Regions from separate parts of the Thioclava sp. GXIMD4216 genome, predicted to be linked through region 1. Evidence: riboswitches for the same ligand, from Rfam matches in the RefSeq annotation. Region 1 holds a riboswitch; each other region holds the start of a gene.
What was found. Region 1 has a riboswitch for cobalamin ahead of WDB88_RS15380 (ABC transporter substrate-binding protein). Riboswitches for the same ligand answer to the same signal wherever they lie in the genome.
Positions count from the first base shown of each region.

Region 2: it holds a riboswitch for cobalamin, as region 1 does, so the genes downstream of both, WDB88_RS09070 (energy-coupling factor ABC transporter permease) here and WDB88_RS15380 (ABC transporter substrate-binding protein) in region 1, are expected to answer to the same signal.
Region 3: it holds a riboswitch for cobalamin, as region 1 does, so the genes downstream of both, WDB88_RS09135 (DUF1636 domain-containing protein) here and WDB88_RS15380 (ABC transporter substrate-binding protein) in region 1, are expected to answer to the same signal.

Region 1 covers NZ_CP149927.1:465,558-470,768, reverse strand. The annotation lists gene WDB88_RS15385 (FUSC family protein) at 1-1,947, opposite strand, end outside; cobalamin riboswitch at 2,196-2,394, shown strand; gene WDB88_RS15380 (ABC transporter substrate-binding protein) at 2,495-3,523, shown strand; gene WDB88_RS15375 (iron chelate uptake ABC transporter family permease subunit) at 3,520-4,551, shown strand; gene WDB88_RS15370 (ABC transporter ATP-binding protein) at 4,551-5,211, shown strand, end outside.
Region 2 covers NZ_CP149926.1:1,826,746-1,831,956, forward strand. The annotation lists gene cobF (precorrin-6A synthase (deacetylating)) at 1,094-1,858, opposite strand; gene WDB88_RS09070 (energy-coupling factor ABC transporter permease) at 1,977-2,642, opposite strand; cobalamin riboswitch at 2,696-2,915, opposite strand; gene cobA (uroporphyrinogen-III C-methyltransferase) at 2,991-3,725, opposite strand; gene WDB88_RS09080 (cobyrinate a,c-diamide synthase) at 3,722-5,032, opposite strand; gene cobM (precorrin-4 C(11)-methyltransferase) at 5,029-5,211, opposite strand, start outside.
Region 3 covers NZ_CP149926.1:1,840,309-1,845,519, reverse strand. The annotation lists gene WDB88_RS09145 (cobyric acid synthase) at 1-1,393, opposite strand, end outside; gene cobO (cob(I)yrinic acid a,c-diamide adenosyltransferase) at 1,705-2,343, opposite strand; cobalamin riboswitch at 2,382-2,593, shown strand; gene WDB88_RS09135 (DUF1636 domain-containing protein) at 2,684-3,052, shown strand; gene cobW (cobalamin biosynthesis protein CobW) at 3,056-4,099, shown strand; gene cobN (cobaltochelatase subunit CobN) at 4,103-5,211, shown strand, end outside.

The DNA.
Region 1 (5,211 bases):
CTGCGCGGGCAAAGCGGGCAGGGAGGCATCGCCCGCATGGCGGATGGCATCGGCGAAAGACTGCGCGGTCTGCCGGAGCAGATGCTCTTTCTCTGGATCGGCTTCGGGCGAGATCAGCGCATGGGTGGTCACCGCCCCCGCCAGCACCCGCAATGCCCCCAGAACATCGCCCGCCGCGTTCAACTGGTCGGCACCGCGCCGCCCTTCCATCAGCTTGCGCTGGCGGATGGTCTCGGCATTGGTGCTTTCCAGTCCGGCCTGACGACGCAGCGCATCGACCGGCTCGGGCAGGCTCGTGCTGCCCACGGCGGCGGCGGCATAATCCATATTCGCCTGCACGGCCTGCGCCAGAATATCGCGGAAATGCGGCTCGGCGCGTCCGGGCCAGAGGGTCGCCCCAACGACAAAGGCGATGACCGACCCCAGAATATTGTCCAGCGCCCGCGAGAGGGCAATGCCGTGATTGGGCATGACCAGCTCGGTCACCAGCACGAAGAGCGCGCTGACCCCGATGGTGAAGATCGTATAATTGACCCGTTTGAACGCGATGGTGATTGCGGATGTCGGGATTATGACGGCCAGAAGGGGCAGTTGCCCCGGCGACAGGGCCAACAGGCCAGCGGCAAAAAGCCCCCCCGTAATCGAGCCGAGCACCCGTTCCAGCATGCGCGGCCATGTGGTCGAGAGCGCGGGCTGTAGCACCACAATGGTGGCCATCGTGGCCCAGTAGAAATACTTCATCTCCAGCGCCACACAGACCAGATAGGTCACCACCACTGCCACCGTCAGACGCAGGGCATGGCGCAAGGTCGCATCGGGGATCTGCCGCCAGCTGGGGCGCGGCGTGCCGTCCTGCTGCGGCGCGCTGCCCGACAGGTTGTCGCCGCGCAGATGTTCGGCAAAACGCAGGAAGGCTTCGGCCAGATTGCGCACCACAGCCTGACTGCGCGCACCGGCGCGGTCGGCGGCGCGGGCAAGGTCCTCGGCTTCCCAGACCAGCCGCTCGGGATGGGGATGGCGGGTCATGGATTGCATCTGCGCCTCGCTGAGCAGGGCGCCGATACGGGCCAACTGTTCGCGAAGGGGGGCTTCTTCCTCGGGGCTCAACGGATCGCTGAGCATATGGTCAAGGGCAATCATGGACGCAAAGATCCGGTCGGCGCTGCCCAGTTCTGCCATGAACTGGGTATGGCCATTGCCCAGACCAAGGATCGTGCCGCGCGCGCGTTCGATGGCGGCCCGCAGCGCGCGACGGTATTCGGGTTCTGCCGCCCCGAGGATCTCTTCGCGGCCCAGACGTGCGGCCATGGCGCTGTTCATCTCGGCCAGACGGGTGAAGACCGAAGCGATCGCGCGCCGTGCCGGCCCCTGCGAACGCAGTTTCCAGATCCAGAAACTGAACACCAGCGCCCAGATCCCGCCCACGAGGAACGCCCCCGCCAGATGGAGCGAGGCGACCGGATCATTGGGAAACCCGACGGCGACCCCGCCCACCACACAGATGAGCGTGCCCGATTGGGCCCCGCTTGGTCCGAAGATGCCGCCCAATGCCGGCAGGAAGATCAGCGGGATCAGCGTCAGGCTGGCATAAAGCGGGCCAAGCCCCGCGCTGGCCGCACCGAGAAAGGCGGCAAGGGTTCCGGCGGCCACGAAGGCGCCCATTGCGCGGATACGGGTCCGGTCGCGCCCGCCCGGATCGCAGAGGCAGACCCAGAACGCTGCGAATGCCGCCCAAAGCAGCTTCGGCTCGCCGCTGGCGGCGGCGGTCAGCACCATCACCGCAAAGGCCAGCGAGGCGCGCAACCCTTCGGCGACACCAATGAATTCCGGCACCATGCCGATGGAATATCCCTCGAGCCGCCGCGCCATACGGTAGATCAGCGAACGATGGGCGGCGGGAGACGGCGGCCTGCCATTCTCCGGTCCGGTAAAAAACGGCGAGGCCATGCGCGGAATGCTCCCTTTAGGCTTTAGGCAGTCTTGCTGCCATTTTAGGCTGCAAGCGCGGGGAATTAAATGGGCAAAACTGTCGCGCAGGGACTGGGAAGGTCGGGCTGGCCTTGGTGCAACAGCTGGCGGTTCGGGGCGGATTGCGCGCAAGAGCCCGTTGCGGGCGGCTCCTTTCGGCATTTGGCGCGCAGAGAGCGGCATCGCGCAGTTGGGGGCTTTGGCCGCTTGACCTCGGGGCGCGGGGGTGACAAACACATCGCGTCGGTATCCGAGAGGATATAATAGGGAATCCGCCCCGTGGGACTACGGGAACCGGAACTGCCCCCGCAACTGTAGGCGAAGAGCCGGACCGGAATCCACTGAGGCAGGCATCGACTGCTTTGGGAAGGGCGGTCTGGCGATGAGGCGCCAGTCAGGAGACCTGCCGACATCGGATTTTCAAACCGGACGGGGTGTGTCGGTGGGTTGTCTCCCTTCGCCCTGCGGGGCGGCGGATCCGTCATCCCATATGGTGCTTTCCGGTCCTTCTGAAGGAATTGGGCATATGAGATTGATTTTACCGGCCGGTCTGGCACTGCTTTTGGGCAGCACGCCGCTTTGGGCGCAAACGCCAGCACAGACGGGGGCTACGCAGTATCCGCTGGTGCTAGAAAATTGCGGCAAACGCCTCACGATCGAGGCGCCACCGGAACGCGCGGTGACGATCGGACAGTCGGCGACCGAGATCCTCTATTCGCTGGGGCTGGCAGGAAAGGTCAAGGGCACCTCGGTGTGGTTCAATCCGGTGCTGCCGCAATTTGCCGATGTCAATGCGACGATCCCGCGTCTGGCCGATAACGATCCCAGTTTCGAGAGTGTTCTGGCGCAGAAGCCGGATCTTGTTGCGGTGCAATATGAATGGCATGTCGGGCCGAGCGGTATTGTCGGCACGCGCGAGATGTTCGACGATGTCGGGGTCAACACCTATATCATGCCCGCCGATTGCGACACCAAGGACAATTCGACCGGTGGCGACGGCACGCGGGTCGGGGCCTTTGCCCCCGAGCAGGTCTATAAAGGGATCACCCAGCTTGCCGAGATTTTCAACGTGCAGCCCGCAGGCCGGACATTGGTATCGGCGTTGCAGGCGACAGAAGCCCAAGCCGTGGCGCGCGCGCAGGCGCTGGACCTGCCCGAAGGTCTGTCGGCCGTTTTCTGGTTCTCCTCGGCGGATCTGGAGCTGGACCCCTATGTGGCCGGTCGTCTTGGTGCGCCGGGCTATATGATGGGTAAACTCGGCATCCGTAATGTGATCGAGTCGGACGAGGAATGGCCTACCGTCGGTTGGGAGACCATTGCCAAAGCGGATCCGGATGTGATCGTGATCGCCAAAATGGACCGGCGCCGCTTCCCCGCCGATGATGTCGCGGCCAAGATGGACTTTCTGAAGACCGACCCTGTGGCAAGCCAGATGAAAGCCGTGCGGGAGGGGCATATCGTGGTCATGGATGCCCATGCGATGAGCGCGACCATGCGCAGCATCTACGGGCTCGACAGCCTGTCGCAAGCGCTTTCGGATATGACCTTCGAATGAGCGCCTCCGCCGCGCCTTGGATGGTCTGGGGGGGCATCGCGCTGGTCCTTGCGGGCACTGTGCTGACAGGGGCGGCCATTGGCGAGACCCGCCTGCCGCTGGCCACCGTCTATAAGGTTCTGGCCAATCATCTGTGGCAGGCGGGCTATCCGCTGGACCGCATCGATGCCGGTATCATCTGGAGCTACCGTCTGCCCCGCGCCATTGTCGCCGCCAGTTGCGGGGCGGGGCTGGCCTTGACGGGGGTGGTCTTGCAGGCGCTTTTGCGGAACCCTCTGGCCGATCCCTATCTGATGGGGCTTTCGGCAGGGGCTTCGACCGGTGCGGTGCTTGTCAGCGTGGCGGGTATCGGCGCGGGCGCCGTGTCGATGTCTGCGGGGGCATTGGTCGGGGCGCTGGCCGCCTTCGGGGCGGTGGTGGCGCTGGCCCATGCCATTCCGGGCGGCGGGCGCGGCAATCAGGGGGCGGCGGCCATCATTCTGGCGGGGATCGCGGGGAGCCAGATGTTCAACGCGCTCACCGCCTTCATCATTGCCCGCTCGGCCAATGCCGAACAGGCGCGCGGCATCATGTTCTGGCTGATGGGCAATCTGTCGGGCGTGCGCTGGGAGGACGTGGCCCCAGCGGTCTTTGTGACCTGTCTGGGCGTCGGGCTGTGCCTTTGGTACCGGCGTGCACTGGATGCCTTTACCTTCGGTGCCGAGAGCGCGGCCTCGTTGGGGGTGGATATCCGCAGGACACGCGGCTTGCTGATCACGGTCACAGCGGTGATGGTGGGGGTTCTGGTGGCCAAAGTGGGGGCGATCGGCTTTGTCGGTCTGGTGGTTCCGCATGCGATGCGCTTTCTGGTCGGCACCCGCCACCAGCGCCTTGTGCCGGCCTCGGCGCTGGCGGGGGCGGTGTTTCTGGTGGCGGCGGATATTCTGGCCCGCATCATCGTTCCGGGGCAGGTGCTGCCCATCGGTGTGGTGACGGCGCTGGTCGGGGCACCGGCCTTTGCCCTGATCCTGATGCGGGGCGCGCGCTGATGGTCCTGCATCTCGAGAATGTTTGCGCCAAGGCGCATCGCACGCCGCTGCTGCACGCGATCACCCTGCAACTGGAGCCGGGGGAATGTCTGGGCCTGATCGGCCCGAACGGGTCGGGGAAATCCACCCTGATGCGGCTTATGGCGGGCTTGGGCAAACCCGCCTCGGGCGAGATCCGTTTTGGCGGAGTGCCATTGCACAGGATCTCGGCACGGGCGCGGGCGCAGAAGATCGCCTTTGTCGAACAGCAGGCCGAAACCACCGACCGTCTGCGGGTGCGCGAAGCGGTCGAATTGGGACGCATCCCCTTTCTGTCGCCCTTGCGGGGCTGGAGCGCGCAGGACGATGCGCATGTGGCCAAGGCCTTGGCGGCGCTGGATATGCAGGGCATGGAGGACCGTCTCTGGCATAGCCTGTCGGGGGGCGAGAGGCAGCGGGTGCATATCGCACGGGCATTGGCGCAGACCCCCGAGTTACTGCTTCTGGACGAGCCGACAAACCATCTGGATATCCGCCATCAACTGGCTCTTATGGGCTTGGTGCGGGCATTGCCGGTGACGCGGGTGATCGCGCTGCATGATCTCAATCAGGCGTTCGGCTGTGATAGGGTCGCCTTGCTGGAGCACGGTCGACTGCGCGCGATCGGCCCCCCGTCCGAGG
Region 2 (5,211 bases), on a different replicon from region 1:
TGCAATACGCCGACCGTCGACGTGAACTCTGGACCTGCGACACTGATCACGCCCGCAGCGTCACAGGCCGTGATGACTTCGAGAGTGTCAACAGTGTCATAGACTTCGCAGAATATCATAACGACAGGATCAGTCGTGGTGGAACGCGTCCACATAGGCACCAAGGCGAAGCTGCCGAATGCCTACCCTGCACACTCACGTCAGGTCAGTAGGTTTCGTAAGCAGCACCGTCATCATACCCGTTACTGCCGACAATCGCATCAGCAGTTGCGATAACGCCCGTCAGGCACTTCGACATGACATAGGAGACGATGTGCTTTCGACGGGAGCGGACACCCCGCTGCCATCCGTCGTACACCCGCCCGTGAAACTGTCACCGACAGACATCACCTTGTACTGACAGGCCACCAGTAGTGTACGGTCTTTGCGAGGGCGAATTTTACGGGGGGCTTCTTAAGGGGGATTGGGGCAATTCGGGGAAGCGCACAAACCGCCGTCGAGGAACTCGGAAGCCGGACGGGCTCAAAGCGGATGTTCGCCCTCGGCGGTCAGAGCGCAAAGGATGGCGAGACCTGCACTAGCAGAAGGCGGAGGATCGGTCCTGTTATGGTTGGAAAAAGAAATCCAATATGTTTTGATCAGTATATTGGGTCTATTTATCCCCTTAGCACAACTACGTGTAATTGTCTTATGATATCTCCGCATATCGCCTGCGCGCAAATGCGGATTGTGCGTTCGGCAGATCAATTTATAAAACGGCCTAGCTTACGAAAGTAGGCTGAAAGCGTAACGAGTTTCCTTTTAATCCGGATACTGTTCGAAAATCCGGTTGCTTGGCTTCGGGATCGGCTCCGCTCGTTCCTGAAGTGGATGCCCTTTCGATGACGCGGCCAAGCACAGTGGCGTGTTTTACCAGTGCAGGTTCTCAGGGTTCGTACCGTTGGGCCAGTCGGTCCGCGGTATCGACCTTTTCCTGATCCTTCCGCTATGCGTCCTTCAGATATGCGGTGTCGAGCGCGGTTCGAGCGTGGCCCATGCCAGGCAGGGACCATGCGCCTATCGCCCGGGGGCGATAGTTTCCCGCCTTTCTGCCTCAGGCGCTGTGCCGTGTTTTGCGCATCAGATAGATATCCATGATCCAGCCGTGGGTTCTGCGGGCCTCGGCGCGGGTCTTCATGATCTGCGGTGCCATGCGCGAGAGCGGGCCGCTCAGGCGGATTTCTTCTTTCATACCGGCATAGGCGGACCACCAGATCTCGATACCTTCCGGATCGAGAGCCTCGAAGGCTCCGCCCTGATCCAGCATCACGACAACTGTCCCGATGCTTTCGGGCCAGCCCTCCTGGCGCAGCTTGCGCCCGGTGGTGATGGCCACGGCCGCGCCGATTTCGTTCAGCGGGATCGCGTGGCCCGCAGTCATCGCCTGTATCGCGGTGATCCCGGGCACAACGCTCAGCTCGAGCGGGGTAGCGCGCGCCACCCTTTCGGCAATGCGCAGGGTGCTGTCGTAAAGCGACGGATCGCCCCAGACCAGAAACCCCGCGCGCCCGCCTTTTGGCAAGGCCGCGTGCAATTCGCGCTCCCAGATGCGGGCAATGTCGTCATGCCAGTCATCGACCCTGCGACGATAATCGGGTTGGGCGGGGTCGCGCACCGGCAACCGGAATTCGCGCAGCTGTGGCCCCTGCGTGCCGGTGACCCTGGCGCAGATCGCGCGGCGCGCTTCGGCCAGATCGTCTTTCCCGGGGCCCTTGAGCGGGATCAGGATCACATCGCAGGCCCTGATCGCGTCAATGGCCTGCAAGGTCAGATGGTCAGGATTACCGGCCCCGATCCCGATCAGCGACAGATGGAACATCCTACTCCCCCGAAAGATGAAAAGCGCGCCCCTTGCGGAACGCGCCTTGTCTTTAACAGGTTGGAACGGGGCTCACCAGTTCTTCGCCCCGTTTCTTCTGCGAAACCGTCGCGCGGCCTCAGGCGGTATAGACCCGCGAAAGCACGAAACGGTTGCGCCCGATCGCCTTGGCACCGGCCAGAACGGCCAGATCGATCAGCGGCTCCAGCAGGATCACCGACATATAGGCAATACCGAAGGTCGCCACATTTGCCAAAGACGCCGCCGAGACGCCCTCGCCATAAAGGACCCAGAACGCGACCCAGGCGACAACGCCCCCCTGATAGGCGGTCGAAAGTGCCAGTGCCTGACGATAGGTGATATCGGCATAGGCCGTGTGAGGCGCGATGAGACGTTTGGCCAGTGCCGAAAGCGCAAAAAGCGGGACCAGCAGCGTGGTGACGTTCATGAAATATTGCGGCAGATCGAAGGGGGCAAAGAACAGCCCCTGCAGCAGCAGCCCCATTGCCAGACCGATGGCCGCCGGCACAAGGCCCAAAGTCAAAAACAGCGTCGAGCCCAGAATCAGGTGGACTTCGGACACGCCGACCGCGTGATGCGGAAAGACTTCGAAAAACACGAAAACGGCAGCGGTGGCCGCAACGGCGCGTGCAAGCGTGACCGGCAGATCGCCAAGATGGAGGGTTTTGATCGCCTCGCGGGTGACATAGGTGGCCGCGCCTGCGGCGGTGGCATAGCTCAGAAACAGTTTGGCGCCCGTAACGACGCCCGGTTCGATATGCATAGCGGTATCTCCCTGCCGTCGACCCCGACGGCGTGATTGATGGAACAGACAGGGCTTGCGCCCCGACGCACGGCAGGTCTCCTGACTTGCGGTTCATCGCCATCGCGCCGCCTTCCCCCGATTTCGGACCGGAGTGGCTGTCAGGCGCGGACTCGCCGCTTACAGTTGCGGGGGCAGTTCCGGATTTGGCGCCTGATGGCTACACCGCACCGGATTCCCTTTTCATCCGGCAACACCTCTTGGCTGCCGGAAACCGTCTCTCTGGTTTTGAATAAGCAAAGGGCTCAGGTCAATAAGACCTAAGCCCCGAGCGGAAGTTTTTCTCTGTAGCTGTCTCGGATTCGCGTCTCAGGCGGGGGCAAGCGCCCCGTAAAAGATCAATGCCGGTTTTTGCGACACGGCTCCGGCGGATAGTTCCGCCGTTATCTTGGCCGCCAGCGCGCGCATCGTGCCGCGCCAGATCACCTCGTCGGGATGGGAAATCGATTCGGCCATCAGCGCCGGAGTGTCCAGATCCAGCCCCGCCTCGGCCAGCCGCTCGGACAGCGCAACAAAGGTCCGGCGTGCCATATAGACCGCCGTAACGGCCTGCGGATCGGCCAGCGCGGCCATATTCATCTCGTCGGGCAGCGCCCCCGTGACATCATGGCCGGTGACAAATTGCAGCCGCCGCGCCGTCAACCGCCGTGTCAGCGGGATTTGCGCCGCCGCCGCCGCCGAAGAGGCCGCCGTCACCCCGGGAACGATCTCGAAGGCGATCCCCGCCGCACGGCAGGCGGCCAGTTCTTCTTCCAGCCGCCCGAAAATACCGCAATCGCCGGATTTCAGCCGCACCACCTTGCCGCCGCTGCGGGCATGGTCGACCAGAAGGCGGCTGACATGGTCCTGTTTCGGCGAGGGGCGCCCTGCCCGCTTGCCAACGCCGATCAGGTCACAATCGGGGCGTGCAAGATCAAGGATCGGTCCGGCAGAGAGATCATCGAACAGGATGGCGTCGGCCTGCCGGATACGGTCGGCGGCGCGCAGGGTCAAAAGCTCCGGATCCCCCGGACCCGACGAGACGAAACTGACGAAACCGCTCATGCGACCTCCGAAATCAGGTGAAAGAATGTCCCGCTGACATAGCCCCTGCGCGAGCCGGTTTCCACCACCGATGCACCCGCCGCATCCACCACCTCGGCCAAAGGCAGATCGGGTTGCGCGAGGATGGTCGAGAAATGGAACTCGTGCCCGCGCAGTCTCTGGCCTGCCGCCAGACCGGGGATGGGCGCGGCCAAGGTGGCCAGCCGGTAGCCCAGATGCATCTTGCGCGCCGCATAGGATGTCTCGAGCCCCAGCAATCCTGCCATCTGGTGGCGGTGCCCGTCCTTATCGACAAGCCCTTGCCCCAACACCATATAGCCGCCGCATTCGCCATGCACGGGGCGGGTTCCGGCCAAAGCCGTCAGACCCGCCAGAAAACGCCCGTTCGCAGCCAGACGCCCTGCATGCAATTCGGGATAACCACCGGGCAGCCAGACGCAATCGGCGCTTGGGTCGGGGGCCTCATCCGCCAGCGGCGAGAAGGGCATGATCTCGGCCCCTGCGGCGCGCCATCCTGTTACAAGATGCGGATAGAGAAAGGAAAATGCCTGATCCTGCGCAAGTGCGATGCGTTGTCCGGGCGGGGGAACGGGGCGTCCGGCCCCTGCGGGACATTGCGTCGGTGCGGCCAGTTCACGGATCTGCGCCAGATCCAGATGGGCGGTCACCAGATCAGCCATCGCGTCAATCTGTGTCTCAAGCTCGGGGCGCTCGCTGGCCTGAACCAGCCCCAGATGGCGCGAGGGCATTTCAAGCCCCCTGACCCGTGGAAGGCAGCCCAGACAGGGCACAGCCGCTGCGGCCAGACCCTCGCGCACCATCGCCTCGTGACGCGGGCTGGCCACGCGGTTGACAACCACGCCCGCCACCCGCACATCGGCGCGCAGCCGTGCAAAGCCCAAGGCCACCGCGCCGACCGATTGTGCCTGACCGGATGCATCGATCACCAGCACCACGGGCCAGCCTGTCAGCGCCGACAGATCCGCCGCCGTCCCGCGCGCCGTAGCCCCGATCGCGGCGACCCCGTCAAACAACCCCATCGCGCCTTCCGCGATCACCAGATCGGCCCCCTGCGCAGTGGCGATGATCTGCCCCATCAGCCCCGCCGGCATCGCCCAGCTGTCAAGATTGGCCGAGGCCATGCCCGAGGCCGCATGATGAAAGCCCGGATCGATGTAATCCGGCCCCGCCTTGAACGGGCGGACCACCACGCCCGCCCGCCGGAAGGCGCGGAGCAAGCCCAATGTCAGCGTGGTTTTGCCAGTGCCCGATCCGGTGGCCGAGACGATCAGCCCGTCGGGGATCATTCCTGCCCCTCCGGAAAGCGCGGCGCGGTGCCCACGGGGCGGTAGCGGCGGTCGTAATCGCCCGCGTAAAGGCAGCTCTCGGCAAAGCCTTCCTGCGCAAGGCTCCGCCCCACCAGAATAAGTGCCGTGCGCCCGCGTAGCCCGTCGCTGGCGGCGATCACCTCACCCAGATGCGAGCG
Region 3 (5,211 bases), on a different replicon from region 1:
CGGCAAGCCGGTCAAGCGTCGCCTCGACCAGCGCGCCGTGATTCATGCCGCTAGACTGTGCCCCCAGCGCGCGCAGCCATGCGCTGCGGAACCCGTCATCACCGAACATCCCGTGCAGATAGCTGCCGCTGACCCGTCCATCCGCCGATATCGCCCCCTCGGGCGTGCCCTCGACATAGGCAAAGGGGCGCGCCCTATCGGGGCCATCACTGCGCCCGATATGGATTTCATAGCCGGAAAACATCGCGCCCGAGGCGGCATGACGGGCGCTGACGCGGGTCAGGCGCTTTTGCGCCACCATCTGCGTATCGACCTCCAGAAAGCCCAGCCCCGCCTCGGTGCCCGCAGGCCCTTCCAGCCCGTGCGGGTCCTGAATGCTGCGGCCAAGCATCTGGTATCCCCCGCAAATCCCCAGAATATGCCCGCCGCGCCGCAGATGGGCCTGCAGGTCGATATCCCAGCCTTGCGCGCGCAGGAAGGCCAGATCGCCGCGCGTCGATTTCGATCCGGGCAGAATCACCAGATCGGTGTCTCCGGGCAGGGCCTGACCGGCCCGCAGGATCGAGACCTGAACCGAAGGCTCCTGCATCAGGGGGTCGAGATCATCGAAATTGGCAATGCGCGACAGCCCCAGACAGACCACTTTCAGCCCCGCCCCTTGCGAGACTTTTGGCAGGTCCAGCGCATCCTCGGCAGGGAGGCGACCGGCCTCGGCAAACCACGGCAGAACGCCGAACCCGCGCCATCCGGTACGTGTCTCGATCAGCCGGTAGCCCTCATCGAAAAGCCGTGGATCTCCGCGGAACTTGTTGATCAGGAAGCCGGCAATCTGCGCCGCATCCTGCGCGGACAGAACGGCCTGCGTGCCCACGATCTGCGCGATGACCCCGCCGCGGTCAATATCGCCCGCCAGCACCACCGGCACATCCGCGGCACAGGCAAAGCCCATATTGGCAATGTCATTGGCGCGCAGATTGACCTCGGCCGGGCTGCCCGCGCCCTCGACGATCACCAGATCATGGCGGGCGCGCAAACGGTTGAAACTGTCCAGAACCGCGCCCATCAGGGACGGTTTCAGCGCGGCATAGTCCCGCGCACGCACGGTGGTCAGGCGCTGGCCCTGCACCACGACCTGCGATCCCGTCTCGCTTTCGGGCTTGAGCAGGACAGGGTTCATATCGGTGACGGGCTCCAGCCCGCAGGCCAGTGCCTGAAGCGCCTGCGCCCGACCGATTTCGCCACCATCCGCCGTGACCGCTGCGTTATTGGACATGTTCTGCGGCTTGAACGGGGCCACCGTCAGCCCGCGCCGCCGTGCGGCCCTGCAAAGCCCTGCCACCAGCATCGATTTGCCGACATTGGAGCCCGCGCCCTGAATCATCAGCGCCACCATCACGCAGCCCTCCGGCCTGTCACGTCACGCTGCGCCGCGCCAGGGCAGCCCCGCCCCCAAGCCGCCGAGCACGGGCGGGACTGCACCGCATCTCGACCAAGACAGTGGCAGCTGGCTTCGGGAAATGCGGTGCGCCCACCTTCTGCCAGCTTCGGGACCCTGCCGAATGTGGCAGGAGCATCATGGCGTAACATCGTTAAAATAACCTTGTTTTCCCTCATCCCGAAAGCCCCGCATGTAAACTGGTCCGGCAGGGCTTCCAAAGGACGATGCGTCAAGCAAGCCTTTTCGCAAAAACGGCCCGCGATCGTTCAGAATTCCACGCCTTTCTGGCCCTTGATCCCCGAGCGGAACGGGTGCTTGACCAAGGTCATCTCGGTGACCAGATCGGCGACCTCGATCAGCGCGTCCTTGGCATTGCGCCCCGTCAGCGCCACATGGGTCATCGGCGGTTTCTCGTCGCGCAGGAAGGTCACGACCTCGTCGATATCCAGATAGTCATAGCGCAGCGCGATATTGATCTCGTCCAGCAGCACGAAACGGATTTCCGGATTGCGGATCAGCTCTTTCGCTTTTTCCCACCCGCGCTTGGCCATCGCGACATCTCGGGCGCGGTCCTGCGTTTCCCAGGTAAAACCTTCCCCCATCGCGTAGAACTGACAGATATTGGAGAAATGCTCTTCGATCAGACGACGTTCGCCCGTATCCCATGCGCCCTTGATGAACTGCACGACAGCGCAGGGCATTTCATGGGCGATACAGCGCAAGATCATCCCGAAACCGGCAGAGGATTTGCCCTTACCTGCGCCGGTATTGACGATGATCAGACCTTTTTCGCCTTCCTTGGTGGCCATGATCTTGTCACGGGCGGCCTTCTTCTTGGCCATCTTGCTGGCATGGCGGTCGGCCATATCTTCGGGCGAGTGGGTCGTTTGCGATGTCTCGGGCATCGGGATCTCCTTCCTTGACAAAGGCGGGGCACTCACGTCTTTTAGCCCTGCGTTCAGGTTCCTGTCTATGACAGGTGAAAAGGGAATGCGATAGGGACGGTGCGACACGGTCCCAAGCGCAGCCGCCCCCGCGACCGTGACCGAAGAGGCCGCATGCCACTGGAGCCATCCGGGAAGGCGCGACCGGCAGGAGGAGACTCTCTTCCTGACTTCGCAAGCCGGGAGACCTGCCTGAGACGCGGATGAGAACGGGCGATCGGGGTGTGTCGTGGCCGGACGGAAGGGGAAACCGGTGGTTTCGGCTTTCGGCCAGTGCTATGCGCCCTGTAAGGGAGAGCATATGACAGATGTAACCGTGACAATCTGCACCACCTGCCGCCGCGCAGGGGACGAGGCCGATCCGCGTCCGGGAACGCGGTTGCATCAGGCGCTGCAGCACGCCGACCTGCCGCAGGGCGTAAAGGTGCGGGCTGCCGAATGTCTTTCGGCCTGCACGCGGTCCTGTTCGATGGTTCTGGCCGGAGGGGCGCAGCGTTGGACCTATGTCTATGGCGATCTCGATCCCGATCTGCATCTTGAGGATATCCTTAGCGGGATCCGCGCCTATAAGGACACCACCGATGGTCTGGTGCCTTGGCGCGCACGCCCGGTAATCTTTCGCAAACAATCCATTGCGCGTATTCCGCCGCAAAATGATCCGCAGGAGTGATCAATGACCAATCTCGCAAAGGTTCCGGTAACGGTTGTCACAGGGTTTCTGGGCGCGGGCAAAACCACGCTGATCCGCCATCTGATGCAAAACCCGCAAGGCCGCCGTCTGGCCGTGCTGGTCAATGAATTCGGCACCGCAGGGGTGGATGGGGATATCCTCAAATCCTGCGCCGATGAAAACTGCCCCGAGAATAACATCCTCGAACTGGCCAATGGCTGTATCTGCTGCACCGTGGCCGATGAATTCATTCCCACCATCGAACGCCTTCTGGCGCTGCCTGAAACCCCCGACCATATCCTGATCGAGACCTCGGGGCTGGCGCTGCCCAAACCGCTTCTGAAAGCCTTCGACTGGCCTGCGATCCGTTCGCGGATCACGGTGGACGGGGTGATCGCGCTGGCGGATGCCGAGGCTGTCGCCTCCGGCCAGTTCGCGCCCGATCTGGGAGCGGTCGATGCACAGCGCGCCGCCGATCCCTCGCTTGATCATGAAACGCCGCTGTCGGAGGTCTTCGAGGACCAGATCGCCTGCGCCGATATCGTGCTTCTGTCCAAAGCCGATCTGGCGGGCGAAGAGGGGCTGGCAAAAGCCCGTGCCGTCATCGAGGCCGAGGCCCCGCGCAAGCTGCCGATCCTGCCGATGACCGAAGGCGAAATCGACCCGCAGGTTATCTTGGGGCTGAATGCGGCGGCGGAAGACGACCTTGAGGCGCGCCCGTCCCATCATGACGGCCACCACGACCATGAACATGACGATTTCGACACGATTGTCGTGGATCTGGGCGAGATCGAGGATATCGCAGGGCTTGAGGCACGCATGATCGCGATGGCGGGGGATCTCAATATCCTACGGATGAAAGGCTATCTGGCGGTGAAGGGCAAGCCGATGCGCTATCTGGTGCAGGCGGTGGGCACCCGCCTGCGCGGCCAGTTCGACCAGCCTTGGGGCAGCCGTCCGCGTGCCTCGCAGCTGGTGGTGATTGCCGAGCATGATCATATCGACCGTGCGGCGATCGAAACCGCTTTGGGACTGGTATCGGCCTAAATCATGCATGTCGTCTTTCGCGAAACTCACGGGCTTGATCAATCCGATCAGCCGCAGGATCTGGCGCAGGCCCCTGCGGATCTGGTGGTGCTGTCCTTTTCCGATAGTGATCTGGGCGCGTTCGCGGCAGGCTGGAAACGTGCGAAGGGGGGCAGCCCGCTGCCCTCTTGCCGACTGGCCAATCTGGTCGCGCTGAAACATCCGCTTTCGGTCGATACCTATGTCGAACAGACCCTTTCGGGGGCAAAGGGCGTGCTTGTGCGGTTGATTGGTGGCGAAAGCTACTGGCCTTACGGGCTGGCCTGCCTGCAGGATCTGGCGCGGCGCAAGGGCATCGCACTTGCGGTCCTGCCTGCGGACGGGCGCGAGGATGCGCGCCTTGATACGCTTTCCACGCTGCCCGTCTCGACATTGCGGCGCTTGCAGGCGCTGTGCGATGCGGGCGGGGCGGTGGCCGCACAGGCCGCGCTGGCCCAGCTTGCTCTGGCTGCGGGGCTGTATGCGGGGCCGGTGGCGGGGCTGAAATCGGTGCCCGATTACGGGTTCTACCTGCCCGAAAAGGGCGTTATTGCGCCGCCCGAGGACACCGGGCCGGTGGCCTTTGTGACCTTCTACCGGTCCTATCTGACGGCGGCCGATACCGCCCCTGTCGATGCCTTGATCGAAGCGCTTCGGGCGCGGGGATTTGCAGCTTTCGGGGTCTTTGTGCCCTCCCTGAAAGCGGCGGGTGTGCCGGATTGGCTGCGCGGTGAGATTGCGCGGCTCAAACCGGTTGCAATCGTCAATGCCACTGCGTTTTCGGCGCAGGGTGCCGAAGGTGGCTCGCCCTTGGATCAGGCCGATGTGCCGGTGGTGCAGGTGGCGCTTTCCACCGCGCAGCGCCGCGATTGGGCCGCCTCCGAGCGCGGTCTCGCCCCTTCGGATCTGGCGATGCATGTTGTGCTGCCCGAGGTGGATGGCCGCCTGTTTGGTGGCGTGATCTCGTTCAAAAGCCCCGGCAAACGCGATCCGGATCTGCAATATTCCCGTTTCGCCCATCGCCCCGATCTGGGGCGGGTCGCGCAGGTTGCCGAACGGGTTCTGGCGCTGTATCGGCTCGGTCAGATGCCTGC